DNA from 4 places in the Natronosporangium hydrolyticum genome. Region 2 is predicted to be linked to each of the others. Evidence: riboswitches for the same ligand, from Rfam matches in the RefSeq annotation. Region 2 holds a riboswitch; each other region holds the start of a gene.
What was found. Region 2 has a riboswitch for cobalamin ahead of JQS43_RS21190 (ribonucleoside-diphosphate reductase subunit alpha). Riboswitches for the same ligand answer to the same signal wherever they lie in the genome.
Positions count from the first base shown of each region.

Region 1: another riboswitch for cobalamin. It lies ahead of JQS43_RS10780 (ABC transporter substrate-binding protein); the one in region 2 lies ahead of JQS43_RS21190 (ribonucleoside-diphosphate reductase subunit alpha).
Region 3: another riboswitch for cobalamin. It lies ahead of JQS43_RS05565 ((2Fe-2S) ferredoxin domain-containing protein); the one in region 2 lies ahead of JQS43_RS21190 (ribonucleoside-diphosphate reductase subunit alpha).
Region 4: another riboswitch for cobalamin. It lies ahead of JQS43_RS13885 (histidine phosphatase family protein); the one in region 2 lies ahead of JQS43_RS21190 (ribonucleoside-diphosphate reductase subunit alpha).

Region 1 is NZ_CP070499.1:2,435,531-2,439,860, forward strand. Features, by position in the region: gene JQS43_RS10770 (FecCD family ABC transporter permease) at 1-705, opposite strand, end outside; gene JQS43_RS10775 (FecCD family ABC transporter permease) at 702-1,796, opposite strand; gene JQS43_RS10780 (ABC transporter substrate-binding protein) at 1,808-2,875, opposite strand; cobalamin riboswitch at 2,905-3,096, opposite strand; gene JQS43_RS10785 (BNR-4 repeat-containing protein) at 3,260-4,330, shown strand, end outside.
Region 2 is NZ_CP070499.1:4,736,559-4,740,888, forward strand. Features, by position in the region: gene JQS43_RS21190 (ribonucleoside-diphosphate reductase subunit alpha) at 1-2,196, opposite strand, end outside; cobalamin riboswitch at 2,203-2,409, opposite strand; gene JQS43_RS21195 (TrmH family RNA methyltransferase) at 2,604-3,443, shown strand; gene JQS43_RS21200 (helix-turn-helix transcriptional regulator) at 3,472-4,330, opposite strand, start outside.
Region 3 is NZ_CP070499.1:1,205,573-1,209,902, reverse strand. Features, by position in the region: gene JQS43_RS05575 (cellulase-like family protein) at 1-217, shown strand, start outside; gene JQS43_RS05570 (S1 family peptidase) at 390-1,271, shown strand; cobalamin riboswitch at 1,380-1,591, shown strand; gene JQS43_RS05565 ((2Fe-2S) ferredoxin domain-containing protein) at 1,620-2,375, shown strand; gene JQS43_RS05560 (HEAT repeat domain-containing protein) at 2,466-3,602, shown strand; gene JQS43_RS05555 (glycosyltransferase family 2 protein) at 3,599-4,330, shown strand, end outside.
Region 4 is NZ_CP070499.1:3,123,388-3,127,717, reverse strand. Features, by position in the region: gene JQS43_RS13895 (cobyric acid synthase) at 1-123, opposite strand, end outside; gene JQS43_RS13890 (cobalamin biosynthesis protein) at 120-1,100, opposite strand; gene JQS43_RS13885 (histidine phosphatase family protein) at 1,093-1,689, opposite strand; cobalamin riboswitch at 1,758-1,987, opposite strand; gene JQS43_RS13880 (phosphotransferase enzyme family protein) at 2,091-2,975, shown strand; gene JQS43_RS13875 (ABC transporter substrate-binding protein) at 2,990-3,880, opposite strand; gene cobF (precorrin-6A synthase (deacetylating)) at 3,921-4,330, opposite strand, start outside.

The DNA of each region.
Region 1 (4,330 bases), 2.3 Mb from region 2:
GAGCAACCGCAGCTGCCGGGCGAGGATGAGCAGCGTCGGCACCACTACGGCGAGGGTCAGCCCGATGACGGTGACGTGCAGCGTGGTCCGGTTGGCGAGGCTGCCGGTGAGCCAGGCGGCCGCGACCAACGCCCGGTAGATGTCGGCCCGGATCAGCAGCAACGAGATCCCCGATCCGAGCATCGCCGCGACGCCGATGCCGACCAGCACCAGCCGGAAACCATTGAGCCCCCGCTTGTACGCGATGGCGAGGATGAGCGCCGCGGTGAGCAGCGCCCCGGCCAGCGCCCCGACGACGGTCATGAGCCCGCTGCCGCCGAGCACCGTGAGCACGATCAGCGCACCCAGCGCCGCGCCCGAGTTGATGCCGATCACATCGGGGCTGACCAGCGGGTTGCCGGCGATCCGTTGCAGGATCGCGCCGGAGAGGGCGAACGCGGCGCCGACCCCGAGGCCGGTGAGCGCCCGCGGCAACCGGTCGCCGATCACCACGTCCCGTTCGATCAGGGTCCCGCCACCGCCGAGGATGGATACCGCGTCGGTGAAGCTGATCGGGTACTCGCCCAGCGTCAGCGAGCAGGCCGCGATCAACGCGGCCAGGGTCCACGCGGTCGTGCCGAGCAGCAGGGAGCTGCGGCTCAGCCGGAGCGCGACGCCGCCGCGGGGGGAGCGGAGCAGCACCGCGTCCCGGGTCGGTCTGCTCACAGCTGCGGCACCTTCCGGTTGCGGACCAAGTAGAGGAAGAACGGCGCCCCGGCCAGCGCGGTGATGATGCCGACCTGCAGCTGCTGCGGCGCCACCAGCACCCGGCCGAGCACGTCTGCCAGCAGCAGCACGATCGGACCCAGCAGCACACACCACGGCAGTAGCCAGCGGTAGTCCGGTCCGGTGATCATCCGGGCGATATGCGGAATCACCAGTCCGACGAACCCGACCGGCCCGGCGACCGCGGTGGCCGCCCCGGCCAGCAGCACCACCGACAACGCCCCCACCGCTCGTACGGCCATCAGCTTGGTGCCGAGGCTGCTCGCCATGTCGTCGCCGAGCGCGATCGCGTTCAGTGCGCGGCTGATCACCACAGCGGCGACCGCACCGGCCACGATGAACGGGGTGACGATCACCAGGTCGGTACCGCCGGCGCGGGTGAGTGAGCCGACCACCCAGAACCGGAAGTCGTCCAGCGTCGAGGCGTCGAGCAGCGTGATCGCGGTGGTCACGGCCCCGACCAGGGCGGTGAACGCCGCCCCGGCGAGGGCGAGCTTCACCGGGGTGGCGCCACCGTGGCCGAGCGAACCGAGGAAGTAGACGAAGACCGCCGCGACCGCCGCGCCGACGAAGGCGAACCAGATGTAGCCGCTGACCGTGGCGACCCCCAGCAACGCCATCGCCAGCACGACCGCCAGCGCCGAGCCGGCGTTGACCCCCAGGATGCCGGGGCCGGCCAGGGGATTGCGGGTCAGCCCTTGCATCACCGCGCCGGCGATCCCCAGCGCCGCACCGACGAGCAGTCCGGTGACCGTGCGGGGGATCCGGACGTGCCGGACCACCCGGTCGAGGTCGCTCTCAGCGGGCCCGTCGAGGGCGGCGATCACGTCGGCGAACCCCACCGAGAAGTTGCCGACCAGGACGGAGAGGACGCTGACGACCCCGAGGACCAGGGCGGCGACCACCAACCCGGCGCCCCGGCCGAGGCCGCCGCGCAGCAGTACGCGCGGTGCCTGGGCCGGTCGGCGGGGCGGTGGTGGCTGTTGCGGCGCGGTGGTCTCGTCCCGACGAGCCACCGTGGCCTCTGCCACGCGCTGCTGCCCTACTGCTCGGTGAACAGCTCTGGGTGGAGCAGGGCGGCCACCTGTTCGATGCTGTGCGCTGCCCGGACGCCGGCGGACCGGTTGGCGAAAAGGAACGGGTGGACGTTGCCCTCGGCGACCGCGGTCACCCCGGCGAGCGCCGGGTTTTCCATGAGCTTGGCGACGTCCGGCTCCGCGTCGGCGTCGGTCAAGCTGGCGTCGCAGCATGCGCTGGTCAGGATCACATCCGGGTCGCGCTTGATGATTTCTTCGATGTCGATGTTGTTGTTGCGCAGCTCGGTCAGGTCCGCGAACGCGTTCTCGCCGCCGGCGTGTTCGATGATCTGGGTCCCGAAGTCGATCCCGCCGGCCACCCGGAAACCGCCGTCGTCCTGCGGCGAGATGATCGCGACCGTGGGCCGGGGGGCGTCCGCGACCCGCTCCTCGACCGCAGCCACCCGCGCTTCCAGTTCGGCGATGACCTCCTCGGCCCGGTCGGTCACCTCGAAGAGGGTCCCCAGGTCGTGCAGGTCGTCGTAGATCGTCGCCACTCGTACCGTGGCCGGGTCGATCGCCTCGTCGGCGAGCCCGTCTTCGCTGGGGCACAACGGGCTCAGGATCCAACTCTGGATGCCCAGCTCAGCCAGCCGGCCCCGGGTGCCGAAGCTGTTTGGATTGTCTTCGGCGAAGACGCCGTTGAAGCCGGAGAGTACGAAGTCCGGCTCGGTCGCCAGTAGCCCGTCGCGGCTGGGCAGCGAGGGCACATAGTCCGCGGCGGCCTGCGCGTCGGTGTACTCCGGCAGCACCTCGGAGTCGAGGAAGGCGGTCTGGACCAGCCGGTCGCTGATGCCTAGCGCATGGGCGACCTCAATGGCCGGCTGGTATGCCGCGTAGACTCGCTCCGGCGGGCCGTCGACCGCGACCTCGATGCCGCAGTTTTCGAGCAGGACGCGCGCTTCGCCGTCGGTGCCGTCGGCCTCGGCCGCCGAGCAGCCGGTGAGCAGCAGCGCTGCCGCACCCGATAAGGCCGCGCCAGCGCGCAGGGGCCGAGCAGCAAAAGGTTGCAGGGTGCCGATACGGGAGGCCATAAGCCCGCCTTTCCAGGTCCTCGTGGAACGGGTGCTAGCGTGCCGTGGCCGGTCTCCTGGCTAACGGGACCACCTGTGACACCCCTGCCTTCCCAGGACCGCTGGTCCCAGTGGCTCCACCCGCGAGGGCGGAACGGACGTGTCACGTCCCGATCACAGTGGCGAGGGCCGCGCCGGTTTCTTCACCGAACTTCCCGAGCACCACGGCCCGCGAACCATATCAAGGACTCGCCCGTCAGTCGACGCCGAGGAGTGTCACCGCGATGACTGTGCTGATCGCGATGCATGTGCTGATGTTGAGCCCGACCCGCCGGTGTGCGAGCGTGTATCCGCAGACGACGGCCGAGCCTCGCCGGCCAACCGGGATGAGAGGGACCTGTCACCATGAAAGGGTCAGAAGTCGGATCGGCTGGTCGCCCTAGCGTCGTCAACGACAACGGCGCCTGGTGCTGGTTCCAGGACGAGCGGGCGCTCGTCGACGCGGCGACGCAGACCCTGGTCGTCGGTTCGATCGCGGTCGGGGACGGGCCGGGCGGCGAGGCCCGTTCGGGCAACGTCGAGTTGGCCGTGGTTGACCTGCGGACGGGCACCAGCACCATCGTGGTGCTGCATGAGCGGCTGGAGGCCGACGACCACAACGTGCCGGCGCTGTGGCGGCGCAGCGACGGCCGCTGGCTGGCGGTGTATGCCCGGCACAAGACCGACGACCTGACCCGGTGGCGGATCAGCGAGCCCGGCGACCCGACCCGGTGGGGCCCGGAACGCAGCTTCGACTGGAGCGAGTTGACCGGCGGCCGCGGCGTCACCTACTCGAACCTGCATGCGCTGGACGGTCGGCTCTACTGTTTCGTGCGCGCCGTCAACGACGACCCGTGTGCGCTGGTATCCGACGATGAGGGTGCCACCTGGACCTACGCGGGGAAGCTCTTCACCCGGCCGAAGGTCGGTTACGTCAACGGTTACACCCGTTACGTCTCCGACGGCGCCCGGATCGACCTGGTCACCACCGATCACCACCCGCGTGATTTCGATAACTGTGTATATCACGGTTACGTTGCGGGTGGCGCGCTCTACCGCAGCGACGGCAGCGTGGTCGACGAGACGGCGCTGACCGGTGACGCCCCGTCGCAGGAGAAGCTCACCACCGTGCTGGCGGGCAGCTCGCAATGGGGTGGTGAGTGGATGACCCACTGCTGGACCACCGACATCCGGCGCTCGGCCGACGGCACGGTCGCCGCGGTGCTGACCGCCCGGGCCGGCGCCGCGCCGGCTTCGGCGGAGGCCGGGCTCGACAGCTGGCGTCCGGTGCCGGACCTGCGGTTCTTCTACGCCCGGATGTCGCCGAGCGGCGAGTGGGAGGTCCACCAGCTCGCCCACGCCGGCCCCGGGCTGCTGCCGCACGAACAGGACTACACCGGTCTGGCGGCGATCGACCCGTACGACCTGGGCTCGCTC
Region 2 (4,330 bases):
CCGGGCCGCCGCCAGGTCGATCAATGCCCGCTGGGGCAGCTCCCACGCCGTCCGGAACAACTCCCGCACTTCGGCCGGCACCTCGGCGACACCCTGCACCGAGCCCTCGGCCCGCTTGATCTGCTCCCGGATCGCCGGAGTCCACAGTCCTCGTACCTTCAGTTCGCGTACCAGGTAGTTGTTGATCTGCAGAAACTCGCCGGAGAGCGTCTCCCGTTTAAACAAGTTGGACACCTGCGGCTCGATGCACTCGTAGCAGCCCGCGATCGAGGCGATCGTCGCCGTCGGCGCGATCGCCACCAGCAACGAGTTCCGCAGCCCGTGGGTTGCCAGCCGCTGCCGTAGTTCGGCCCAGCGCTGCGACTGGGTTGGGGTGACCAGCCACAGATCCGGCTGGAGGTCGCCGTTTGCCGCCCGAGTCTGCGGGTACGCCGGATGGGGGCCATGCGCCTCCGCTAGCGACACCGAGGTCTCCAACGCGGTGAGGTAGATCTCCTCCTGCACCCGGGTCGAGAGCTGCGCCGCCGCTGCCGAGTCGAACGGCAGCCGCAACGTGAAGAACGCGTCCTGCAACCCCATCAGGCCGAGTCCGACCGGCCGCCACCGCGGGTTCGAGGCCGCCGCCTGCTCGGACGGGTAGTAGTTGATGTCGATCACCCGGTCCAGGAACACCACCGCGGTCCGCACCGTCGCCCGCAGCTTCTCCCAGTCGACCCCGTCGGCGGTGACGTGGGCGCCCAGATTGATCGAGCCGAGGTTACAGACCGCGGTCTCGCGGTCGGAGTTGACCTGCAGGATCTCGGTACACAGGTTCGAGAGGTGGATAGTGTCGCCGGTGGAACCAGTCTGATTGGACAGCCGGTTCGACGGGTCTTTGAAGGTCATCCAGCCGTTTCCGGTCTGGGCCAACGTCCGCATCATCCGCCCGAACAGATCCCGCGCCCGGACCGTACGCACCGCGCTCTTCTCCGCGACCCGGTACGCGTCATCGAACTCCTCACCCCACAGATCCGGCAGCTCCGGCGCGTCGGATGGGTCGATCAGCGACCACTGTTCATCGGCCTCGACCCGACGCATGAACTCATCCGGGATCCAGTTGGCCAGGTTGAGGTTATGGGTACGCCGGGCGTCCTCCCCGGTGTTGTCCCGCAGCTCCAGAAACTCCTCGATGTCCGGATGCCACGGCTCCAGGTAGACGCAGGCGGCGCCCTTGCGCCGGCCACCCTGGTTTACCGCTGCCACGCTGGCGTCCAGCGTCTTCAGGAACGGGACGATACCGTTCGAGGCGCCGTTGGTCCCCCGGATCAGGGCGCCCCGGCCCCGCACCCGCGACCAGGCGATGCCGATCCCGCCGGCGAACTTCGACAACCGCGCGACCTGCTGGTAACGATCGTAGATCGAATCCAGCTCGTCGCGCGGGGAATCAACCAGGAAACACGAGGACATCTGGGTATGCCGGGTCCCGGAGTTGAACAACGTCGGCGAACTCGGCAGGTACGCCAATGAGGACATCAGCCGGTAGAAGCCGATCGCCTCATCGGGGCGGGTCGACAATCCGCAGGCCACCCGCAGCAGCCAGTACTGCGGAGTCTCCACCACCAGCCGCGACCGCGGATGCCGCAGCAGATACCGGTCCGCCACCGTTCGTAGCCCGAAGTATTCGAACCGTAGATCCCCCGCGGGGTCTATCGCGTCGTCGAGCATATCGGCGTGCCGCGCCACGAACGCCGCCGTATCGTCGCCGATCAGCCCCTCGGCATGGCCGGTGGCGATGGAGTCGCTAAAGCTGCCGATCTCCTGCCCCCGGACCTCCTCGGCGACCTGGGCCGCCAGCAGCCGCGCCGCCAGCCGCGAATACTGCGGCTCCTCGCCGATCAACCCGGCCGCCGTCTGGATCGCCAATCTGTCCCGCTCGGCGATGCCCGCGCCAGCAGGGAGGCCGCTGATCGTCTTGGTGGCGACCCGTTGGGCGTCCACGTCGTCCAGATCGCCCACCCACCGTTGCCACTCACGGACCATCGCCTCGACATCCGCTACCTCATCGGATGTCGCTCTCGCCTGGGTCACCGTCACCCGCTCCTCCTCGTCTACCTCGGCCGATGGCCGTCGAACGCGCAGGAGGACGCCGCCGGCCGCGCTGCCGCTGGGCCCGGCTTGCTGGCGTCGGCCGTCCCGCGCGGCCTCCGACCGCCGCACACGGACTCGCGTACGGCGCACTGGCAGGTCTTCGGACTCGTGGGCGCGCTGCTCGCTCCTACTAGCCGTCGCTTCCCAGGTCGTCGAACCCAGTGCGTCGATGACGGCGGTCGTTCCCACTCACCGCTGCGGGGCAGTCCCGGACTCCCACCGGGTTCCCTCTTACCTCGACCCTCCCGCGGAGACGGCCGAACCAGCTGCGGCCAACACAATATATGGGGATCATGCCCCACGTCCACCACCAGATGATGTGTCGTCGTGTGGTCACCACCACGGTCGGCGTACCCCCGCGGAACCCGGGCCGGCGGCCGTGGTGCGTAGCCGTCGGCACCCGTGGGTCAGTAGACTCTCGGACTCTCGCAGTTCGCGTACCACTCGCACCGAGGTTGCCAAGGAGGTGGCTCACCATGCCGCGACCGCGGGCCGCAGCTGACACTCCCCGGGTCACCACCCGGAGCGCCCGCTTCCAGCAGTGGGAGGCGCTGCTGACCAACCGGGGCAAGCGGCAACGCAGCGGCGCGTTCCTGGTCCAGGGGGTACGGCCGATCACCATGGCGCTCCAGCACGGGTGGCAGATCCGCGAACTGCTGTACAACGCCGATGTCCGCCTGTCGGCCTGGGCACACGACACCCGCGCGACGGTGTCCGCGACCACAGTGGCGGTCGCCGGCGAGCTGATGCTCGAGCTGGGCGGCAAGACCGACGCCGCGCCCGAGTTGCTCGCGGTGGTGGCGCTGCCCGACGACGACCTCGCCCGCATCCCGACCAGCTCGGAGATGCTGGTGGTGCTGTTTGACCGGCCCACCAGTCCGGGCAACATCGGGGCGGTGATCCGAACCGCGGACGCGTTCGGCGCCAGCGGTGTCATCATCACCGGCCACGCCGCCGATGTCTACGACCCCCAGTCGGTCCGGGCCAGCACCGGATCGCTCTTCGCCGTGCCGGCGGTCCGGGTGGCCTCCCCCCGCCTGGTGCACGAATGGGTCGCGGCGATCCGCGCCGACGGCGTCGACCTGCGACTGGTCGGGACGGACGAGCACGGTGAGCTGCCGGCCGCCCGGTACGACTTCACCCGGCCGACCATGGTGCTGGTCGGCAATGAGACGACCGGGCTCAGCGCCGGCTGGCGGGAGGCCTGCGACATCTCGCTCCGGATCCCGATGGTCGGCGCCGCCAGTTCACTCAACGCCGCCACCGCGGCCTCGGTCATGCTCTACGAAGCCGCGCGACAGCGGTCACCGCAGTAGCCGCCCCGGGCACTGCCGGCCAGACCTGCTACCCAGTCGCCGGCGAAACCGTGTAGCGGGCGGCGATCGCGGCGGCCCGGTCCCGCAGCTCGGAGCGCAACCATTGTGGGGTCAGGGCCTCCGCGCCCGTGGCGAGCTGCCACAGCGCCCATCGCGCGTGTCGGGCGTCCTGGAAGGTCACTTCCAGCCGCAGCCAGCCATCTGGGTCGGTCGCCTCGGCGGCGACGGTTAGCGCGGTGGCGACCAGCTCCGCTCGCCGTGCCGGATCCAGCCGCACCAGCACAGCGACCTGGTCACCGCCGGCCCGAAACCGGGTGCTGCGTTCTCGCCATATCTGATCAAGTTCGACCCGGTCCGGCCGCTGGGCGGGTTCGGAGAGCGCCGTTGCGGAGAAGATTCGCGACAACCGGTAGGTACGGTCCGCGCCGGCTCTCGTGGCCAACAGGTAGCCGTGGCCGCGTACGGTGACCAGGCCCACCGGGTCCACCGTACGCCACTGTGGAGTTTTGCCGGCGGCCGCGTAGTGGATGCGTAGCTTGTGCCCGGCGAGCACTGCCCGACGGACCTCGACCATGGCGGTGTCGGGCACCTCCTCCGGGTCCAGCCGGCGGGAGAGGAGGTCGGTCTCCGGGTCGATGAGCAATCGTTCGGCGGCGCCGGCCGCGGCGGTTCGATACGTTTCGGGCAGCGCGTCGACCACCTTGAGCATGGCCGAAGCGAGCGCCGAGCCCAGACCGAACGCCTGCGCGCCGCGGCGCGCCCCGGCGACCAGCAGCGCGAGCGCCTCCTCCTCGGTCAGGCCGGTGAGGTCGGTCCGAAAGTCGGGCAACAGCGCGAATCCGCCACGCCGGCCGCGTTCGGCATAGACCGGGACGCCGGCGGCGGAG
Region 3 (4,330 bases), 2.2 Mb from region 2:
CGCCGAGGGTTGGGTGGGCTACACCCCACTGACAGGCGAGTTCGAGGACGGCCCGGTCGGGCGCGACGTCTGCGAACGGGCGGTCCGTGCCAGCGCCGACATCGACGCCTGGGGCACTCTGATCTGCTCGAACGCGGCACCGCATCATCCGATGTGGCGGATGGCGGAGTGGCAGCGCCGGCTCAACCGAGAGTTCCTCGACGCGCCACGCGGCTGAGCGGGTCGGCCCACGGCTGGACAACGACTGGACGCGCGGGCCCGGGCGGCGCCCGCTTATCCAGCGGATAGGGCTTTCCCCACCGGTTACGCCTTGACCGATAGAGACGCGGCTATATAGGTTCGGCGCCATCGACCCCTGTGCCTGCCAGCTCTCCCGATCGGAGGCGCTCATGAGACCCGCCCGCATTGGCCGGCTCGTCGCTGCCGCGGCTACCGCCGGCATCCTCGCCGCCCTGGCGCTCTCCCCCACCGCCCACGCGGCCGCTCCCGACTCACCCGGCCTCGGCCAGTTGGCCGCGGCGAAGACCGCCCTCGACCGGGCGGCGGCACCGCCGGAGTCGGTCACCAGCTGGTACGTCGACGAGGCCACCGATCAAGTGGTCGTCGAGGTGCTACCGGAGGCCGAGCCCGTCGCGGCCGAGTTCGCCGAGGCCAACGGGGTCAGCGACGACCTGATCACCGTGGTCACCACCGCCGAGGCCCCGCGGCTGTTGCAGCCCTGGCCGCTGCAGGAGGGCGACCCCTACTATGCAAACAACAACCGCTGCACCGTCGGCTTCCTGATCCGCACCACCGCCGGCCAGAACGGCTTCATTACCGCTGGCCACTGTGGCTCCGTCGGTGTCCGGACCTACGGGTTCAACCAGGAGCCACAGGGCAACTTCTGGCTCTCCCAGTTCCCCGGCAGCGACTGGGCGGTGGTGCTGGTGACCGACGACTGGATCCCGACGCCGATCACCACCGGTTCACAAGAGGCCCCGATCGGCGGCTCGGTGTGCAAGATCGGTTCGACCACCGGGTACACCTGCGGCACGATCACCGCCAAGAACGTCACCGTCAACTACCCACAGGGCACGGTCACCGGGCTGACCCGAACCACCCTCTGCGCCGAGCCGGGCGACTCCGGCGGCCCGGTCTTCTCCGGCAACTACCAGGGGCAGGGCATCGTCTCCGGCGGCTCCGGCAACTGCGCGGCCGGGGGTGTCACCTTCTTCCAGCCGCTGCTGCCGATCCTGAGCAGCGGCAATCTCACCCTGCTCACCGCACCCTGATCACCGCACCGCCTGATCACCGGCAGACCCCGGTACCGACCGGCGCCGAACCAGCGCACGTGATCCTTGTCATGGTCACCCGCGCTGGTTCGGCGCCGCTTTGTACGGCTATCGTGACGCTGCCGTGGTGCTCGGGAAGACCGGTGCGAAACCGGAGCGGCCCTCGCCACTGTGATCGGGAAGTCGACGATCGACGCTCGCCAACCACCCGCACCAGCGGGCGGGAGCGGCCACTGGACGCCAACTCGGGTGTCCGGGAAGGCAGACCGTCGCCGCACCACCCCGTCAGCCAGGAGACCGGCCACGGCACGAGACCCGTCCACGAGGTGTGGGAGGCACGGTCCGGCTATGAATAGTCGACACATCCTGCTGGTCGCCCGGCAGGTCGCCCAGAGCGGTGGCCAGGAGACGGTACGTCAACTCGCCACGGCGGTCGCCGCCGAGCTGGGCCGTCGCGGCGATGACAGCCCGGTCGGCGCCTGCTTCCTCGACGGCGAAGCGCCCTCGCTCGTCACAGCGCTCGACCAGGCGACTGACGCCGGGGCCAGCGAGATCGTGCTGGTGCCGACCCACCTGCCGCCCGACCGGTATCTCGACGTGTGGCTGCGGCGTACCCACGGACACTGGGTGCAGACCCGGGGCGACCAGTGCGCCAGCGGGCTGCCGACCGTCGCAGTCACCGCGCCCCTGGCGCTCCAGCCGGAGCTGGTCAGCACCATTCTCGCGGCGCTGGCGGATCCGGTGACCGCCATCGGCGGGGTGCCTGGGCCGTTCCGCAGCCCGGCCTGGTCGACCATCCCGCGCCACCGGCACCACGTGCTGGTCTGTCGGGGGCCGCGCTGCGCGGCGTACGGAGCGGCAGCGGCGGCCGACGCGCTGAGCGAACGGATCGCCGCCGCCGGCCTCGCCGACGACACGCTCGTGACCAGCACCGGCTGCCTCTTCCCGTGCAACCTGGGCCCGCTGGTGGTGGTGCATCCGGAGGATGTCTGGTACACGGCCGTGGACGAGGAGTTGGCCGGGCGGATTATTGATGAGCATCTGGCCCAGGGCCGGGTGGTAGCAGACTCCCGCGCCACCACCCGGCTCACTACCGGCAGGTAGGAGGCATATAGGGGATATTTCGAGTTAGTCTCATTTTATGAGGCGGTGGTTGCCCCGGCTGGTCCCCGGCCACCAGGCCCCGGACCGCTCATGACTCAGCTGGCCACGCTCGCCTCGGTCATCCTGTTCGCCGTAGCAGGGGTGATCGCGGTGACGATCGCGGCCATCCACGCCGGCCGGGTGCTCACCGAACGGCGACGCGCCCGGCGCGTCGCCCGGCCACGGCAGCTGCTCTTCGCCTTCGTCGCCAGCGGCGATCCGGCCGAGCTAACGGAGCTGGCGCGGATGCCCGCCGCCGACTGGCGGGCGGTGGCGCCGAGCGCCTTCGAGCTACTGACCAAGGTCCGAGGCGAGGCACACGAAGCGCTCGCCACCCTGCTGGCCCGCCGCGGGCTGGTCCACCAGGCCCGGCGCGAGCTACACAGCATCAGCGCGGTGCGCCGCGCCCGGTCCGCCGCCGCGCTCGGCAGCCTGCACGACGGCGCCTCGGTACCGCAGCTGTGCCGGCTCCTCGCCGACACCCACCCCGAGGTACGGGTCGCCGCCATCCAGGCGCTGGGCCGGATCGGCGACCCCGCCGCCGCCCGCCCGCTGCTCAGCAGCCTCCAACCACCCCAGCCCGCCCCCTCCCAGCTCGTCGCCCACGCGCTCGCCCAGCTCGGGCCCAGGATCGCCCCGATGCTGTTGCCGGCCCTCACCGGACCGCCGTTGGTGCAGACAACGGTCCTCGATGCGATGCGCCTGATCGGCACCTTCGAAGGCGAGGGCGGCCTCGCCGGCCGGGTCCCGGCCCAGGTCGCCGAAGTGCTACAGGACGACCGCTCGCAGCCGGTGCGGCTCCGGGCGGCGAAGACGCTGGGCCGGCTCGGGTCTGGAGCCGCGATGGCGCCGCTGCTCGCCAGCACCCAGCCTGCAGAGCCGGCGCCGCTGCGCGCCGCCGCCGCGGCGGCGCTGGGCGAGCTCGGCGCGGTCGACGCGGTGACGCCGCTGGCCGAGTTGTTGACGTGCGGGGACGACCATGTCGCGGGGGCCGCCGCCACCGCCCTGTCCCGACTCGGCCCCACCGGGCTCGCCGCCCTCAACCGGGCGGCCGCGACGCAGGCGACCGCTACCGGGCCGGCCCGACGCGGCGCCGAGCACGCCAACGCGGTACTCGACCGGATAGCGAGGTCCGCCGCGGCCCGGGAGCCGGCCCCCGCCCCGAAGCGGGAAGCCCTGCGCTCATGAACCAGCTAAGTTACTGGGTCGGCGAGGTCCTCCGCTACACCGACGTGGTGATTCTCGGCTACTTTCTGCTCCTCAACAGCTCGCTGCTGGTGCTGGTGCTGCTCGGCGGTTGGGAGCTGGCCAGCAACGTCCGGCGGCGCGCGTTCGCCGGGCTCGACCTCACCTTCCGCAGCCCGCTGACCCCCTCGATCTCAGTGCTGATGCCGGCCCACAACGAGGGTGCCGGGATCGTCACCGCGGTACACGCAATGCTCGCGCTGCGCTATCCGCGTACCCAGGTGGTGGTAATCGACGACGGCTCGACGGATCAGACGACCGCGCTGTTGATCGACGAGTTCGACCTCACCGAAACCCCGATGGTGATGCCGCCGGACGTGCCGGTCGCCGGCGAGATCCTCGGCGTCTACGCGCCCCGTACCGGCGCCAGCTCGCCGCTGCTGGTCCGCAAGACCAACGGCGGCCGCTCCGACGCGGTCAACGCCGGCATCAACATCGCCGACGGCGAACTGGTCTGCATGGTCGATGCCGACTCGGTGCTCGACTCCGACTCGCTGCTCACCGTAGTGAAGCCCTTCATCGACGACCCGCTCCGGGTAGTCGCCACCGGCGGCGCGATCCGGGTCGCCAACGGCTGCACCATCGTCGGCGGCCGGGTCATCGACGTCCGGATGCCTACCGGCTGGCTGCCCCGGATCCAGGTGGCCGAGTATCTACGCTCGTTCCTGCTT
Region 4 (4,330 bases), 1.6 Mb from region 2:
ATTCTGGGCCTTGAACGGCGCCACCGCGTGGCCGCGCCGGGCCAGGTATCGGCACACCCCGGCGACCAACACACTCTTGCCGACATCCGAGCCGGTGCCGGCGAACAGGATCGCCCCGCTCATCTCCGCCTCCTTACCGGCAGGTCCCTCGCCGATGCCGTGACTGCCTGTGCGGCCGCTGCCGCCAGCAGGGCGCTGGTGGCGCCGACCGCGGTGGCCAGCCGGATCGTCCGACGGATGTCGGCCGCGGTGGGCTCGGCGCCGTCGCCCAACGAGGGGCGCCGGTCCAGGTGGTCGCCGTAGCGGTTCGCCGACCCGCCGAGCCGCCGGCCGAGGGCGCCGGCGAACGCGGCCTCCACCCGGCCCGCGTTCGGGCTCGGATGGCCGGGGCCGTCGCGGCGCCATGCCCGCCACGCCCGGCGTGGTGAACCGCCGACCACCGGGGCGAGCAGCGTCGCCAGCCCGGCGGTCACCCTCGCCGGCAACCAGTTGGCGGCATCGTCTAGCCGGGCCGCCGCCCAGCCGAACCGTTCGTACCGGCTGGTGTGGTAACCGACCATCGCGTCCATTGTGTTGACCGCGCGGAATCCGGCGGTGCCGGCCGGTCCGGCGACAGCGCCCCAGAACAGCGGAGCCACCACCGCGTCGCAGGTGTTCTCGGCGACCGACTCCACCGCCGCCCGGGCAACCCCGGCTGCGTCGAGCAGGTCCGGGTCGCGGGCACAGAGCGACCGCAGCCGGGTCCGTGCGGTCGCCAGGTCGCCCCGGTCGAGGGCGGCGGCCACCGCCCCGGCCTCCCGGGTCAGGGACCGGCCACCGAGCGCGGTCCAGGTCAGCGCGGCCTGCCACAGCAGCGCCGGCGGTCGTCCGCCCCGGCGTGCGAGCGCCCCACCCGCGTACCCGGCCGCGGCGGCCGCGACGGTGAGCAGGCTCACGTACCCGACTCCGGCGGCCCGCTGGTCCCGGTATATCCGCCGCTCCAGCGCTGCGGCGAGTTGCCCGAAACCTGCCACCGGATGGAGCCGGCGGGGGTCGCCGAGCAGCAGGTCGGCGGCGAAGCCGGCGAGCAGGCCCCAGGCGCGAAGTTGGGGTTCAGGCATCCGCCACCGCCCCGGCGAAGCCCGCGCGGAGCTGCCACTGCGGGTGAGGCCCATACAGGATGGTGACCGTGCAGGGGGCCACCTCGACCCGCCACAGCGATGACACCGGCGCGGCCAGCACCGCCAGCACCGCGGCTTTGATCGGTCCGCCGCTGGTGAAGACCACGGTGGTGCCGGGCTCGCTCAGCTCGGCCAGCGCTGCCCGGACCCGGGCCAACAGCTCCTCGACGCCCTCGCCACCGGGTGGCGGATGTGCCGGGTCATCGAGCCAGGCCGACACCTGCTCGGGGTCCCGCTCCGCCGCGTCGGCCAGCCGCAACCCCGCCCACCCGCCGAAGTTGAGCTCGGACCAGCGCGGGTCGAGTTCGACGTCGGCGAAGCCGGCGAGCGCCGCGGTCTGCTGGCAACGCTGCGCGGGGGAGCTGATCGCCCGCCCGGCGGGCAGCCGGCCCCGCAGCGCGGCCGCCTCCGACCTGCCGGCCGGGTCGAGCGGCTCGTCACCGGGGAAGGCGTGGGCGCGGGTGGCCGCGGTGGGGGCGTGGCGGACCAGCAGCAGTCGGGCCTGGCCACTCACCGGGTCCCCGAGCACAGTGCGACCCGCACCCGGACAGGCAGAAGCGTAGGCGTCACAGCGACCTCCACGGGGATCCTCGTCCCCTCAGTCGTGACGTAAGCGCTAGTCTCCTGGCTCTCGGATCGTCACCACCCACCCAGTCTTCCCGGCTCACCCGGCGGTGGGCCAGTGACTGCGCTCCGTCTGGCCAGGACCCCACCGGCGACCGGTGTGGCCCAGGGGCGGGCAGCTCCCCGATTACAGTGGCGGGACCGCCGCAGCATCGCACTGCGTTCCTAGTCGCCTCCGTCAACGGCGAGCCTCACCGTACTACGCTCCGCCGACAGCTGTCGAGGCACGTGATCGGGCCCCGGCGCTCCGGTCACCAATGCCTAAACCGGTCGCACCTGCCGACTCCGGGTGGTTGACTCGTCGCTGTGGTCACCGAGGGTGAGGTACGCGACGCGGTGTCGCGCCACTGGGGACTGTCGTCGGTACGGGTCGAACCGCACCACGGCGGGATGAACTCGGCGACCTGGTTTGTGCACGGGCCCGGCGAGCGCTGGGTGGCGAAGCTGGTGCCCGGGGCGGCTCGCCGTGCCTTCACGGCTGGCCTGTCGGTTGCCGTGCTGGTGGCCGCGGCCGGCACCGCCAGCGGCCCACCGGTGCCCACCCGGACGGGTGCTCTCGTTGCCGACCTCGACGGGGCCTCGCTCGCGCTGCTGACCTGGGTGCCGGGTGACCCGCTGGGCACCGCCGGGAGCGACCAGCAGCTGCTGGCGAAGACCCTGGCCAGAGTGCACCGAGGGCTGGTCGGCACGACGGTCGAGGACGCCGACACCTTCCATTGGGTCGATCCTGACGCCCCCCACCTGGCGCTGCGGCCGTGGCTGCGTCCGGCAGTGGCCACGGCGCTGGATGCCTTGGCTGCGCTCGACCCGGCCGCGCTGTGCCAGGGTCTGCTCCACACCGACCCGGCGCCGGAGGCGTTTCGGCGGGACCCGGTCACCGGCGCCTGCGGCCTGATCGATTGGCAGGTCGGAATGGTCGGTCCGCTGCTCTACGACCTTGCGTCGGCGGTGATGTATGCCGGCGGGCCGTGCGCCGCAGCGGATCTGATAGCGGCGTATCTTCCCCAGGGTCCGATCCCAGCGGCGGAGGTGGCGCGTGGGTTGCCGGTGCTGCTTCGGTTCCGCTGGGCGGTGCAGGCCGACTACTTCGCCCGCCGGATCGTCGAGCATGACCTCACCGGCATCGCCGACCCTGCCGACAACCAGGCTGGTCTGGCGGCGGCCCGACGGATGTTGGGGGAGTTGGGGTAGCGCATCGCCGGTGCTTACGCCACCCGGGTGGCCAGGCCCGGGTCGGGCGGGCCGCACCGGTCGGGGTGCAGGATGCCGGCGAGCGCGGCCACCCCGTCGACCAGGCGCGGGCCCGGCCGAGCGAACGAGGCGTTCGCGTCCACCGCCCATACCGGTACGCCGGCCGGTAGCGCGCCGGTCGCGACCAGCTGCTCGGTCAGCCGGCGCGAGCCGGCGAGGTCGAACCCGCAGGGCGCCGACACCACCACCGCCGGTCGTCCCGCCGCCACCTCCGCCCAGGAGGTTCGGGTCGAGGGTTGACCGGCGGCGCCGAGCACGCTGACCCCACCCGCGGCGTCGATCATGTCCGGCACCCAGTGCCCGGGTGCGAACGGCGGCTCGGTCCACTCCAACAGCAGGGTGGGCACCGGGTCGGCGCCGGCCACCGCGTCGGTGATCCCCGCCAGCCGGTCGGTCAGTGCCGTGGCCAGCTCGTCGGCCCGCTCACCGGTGCCGGTGGCGGCACCGAGCACCCGGACCGAGTCGATCACCTCGGCGAGCCGGTGCGGATCGATGGTGAGCACCTCCGCCCGGCAGGCCAGGTAGGCCAGTGCGTCGGCGACCTCGGTGACGTCGACCGCGCACACCGCGCACAGGTCCTGCGTCACCACCAGGTCAGCATCCAGGTCGGACAGTGCACCCCGGTCCAGGTGGTAGAGGTCTTCGCCGGCGGCCATCCGCTCGGACACCAACCGGTCGATCTCGGCCGGGTCGTCGGTAGCGGGCAATGCACTGGTCGACACGATCCGTCGCTGCCGGGCCGCCGGTGGGTGGTCGCACTCGAAGGTCACTCCGACCACCTGGTCGCCGGCGCCGACCGCGAACAGGATCTCGGTCGTCGACGGGAGCAGCGACACGATCCGCATGCCACCACCGTAGCGGCGAGCGGCGCAGCCGGCGACAGGGTCAGCGGCCGGCTGGGGCGTCCCGGCGCCGCAACAGGTACGTGTCCATGATCCAGCCCTTGCGGTCGCGGCCTTCCTGGCGGACCCGCACGATCTGGTCGGCGACCTCCCGCAACGGGCCGGCGACCAGCAGCTCGTCGTCGGTGCCGAGGTAGGCGCCCCAGTAGATGTCGAAGTCCTCGTCGACGTAGTGGATGAAGGCGCAGTGCGCATCGAGCATGACCACGATGTCGTCGACCTCGTCGGGCAACCCAGCGGCGAGTCGACGGCCGGTAGTGACCAGGAACGGGCGGCCGACCCGGTTGAGGGGGATCCGGTGCCGGGCGGCGAGCGTTGCCACGCTGCTGATGCCGGGGATCACCGTGTGGCTGATGCCGACCCGTCCTCGGGCCTGGATCTCCTCGACGACGG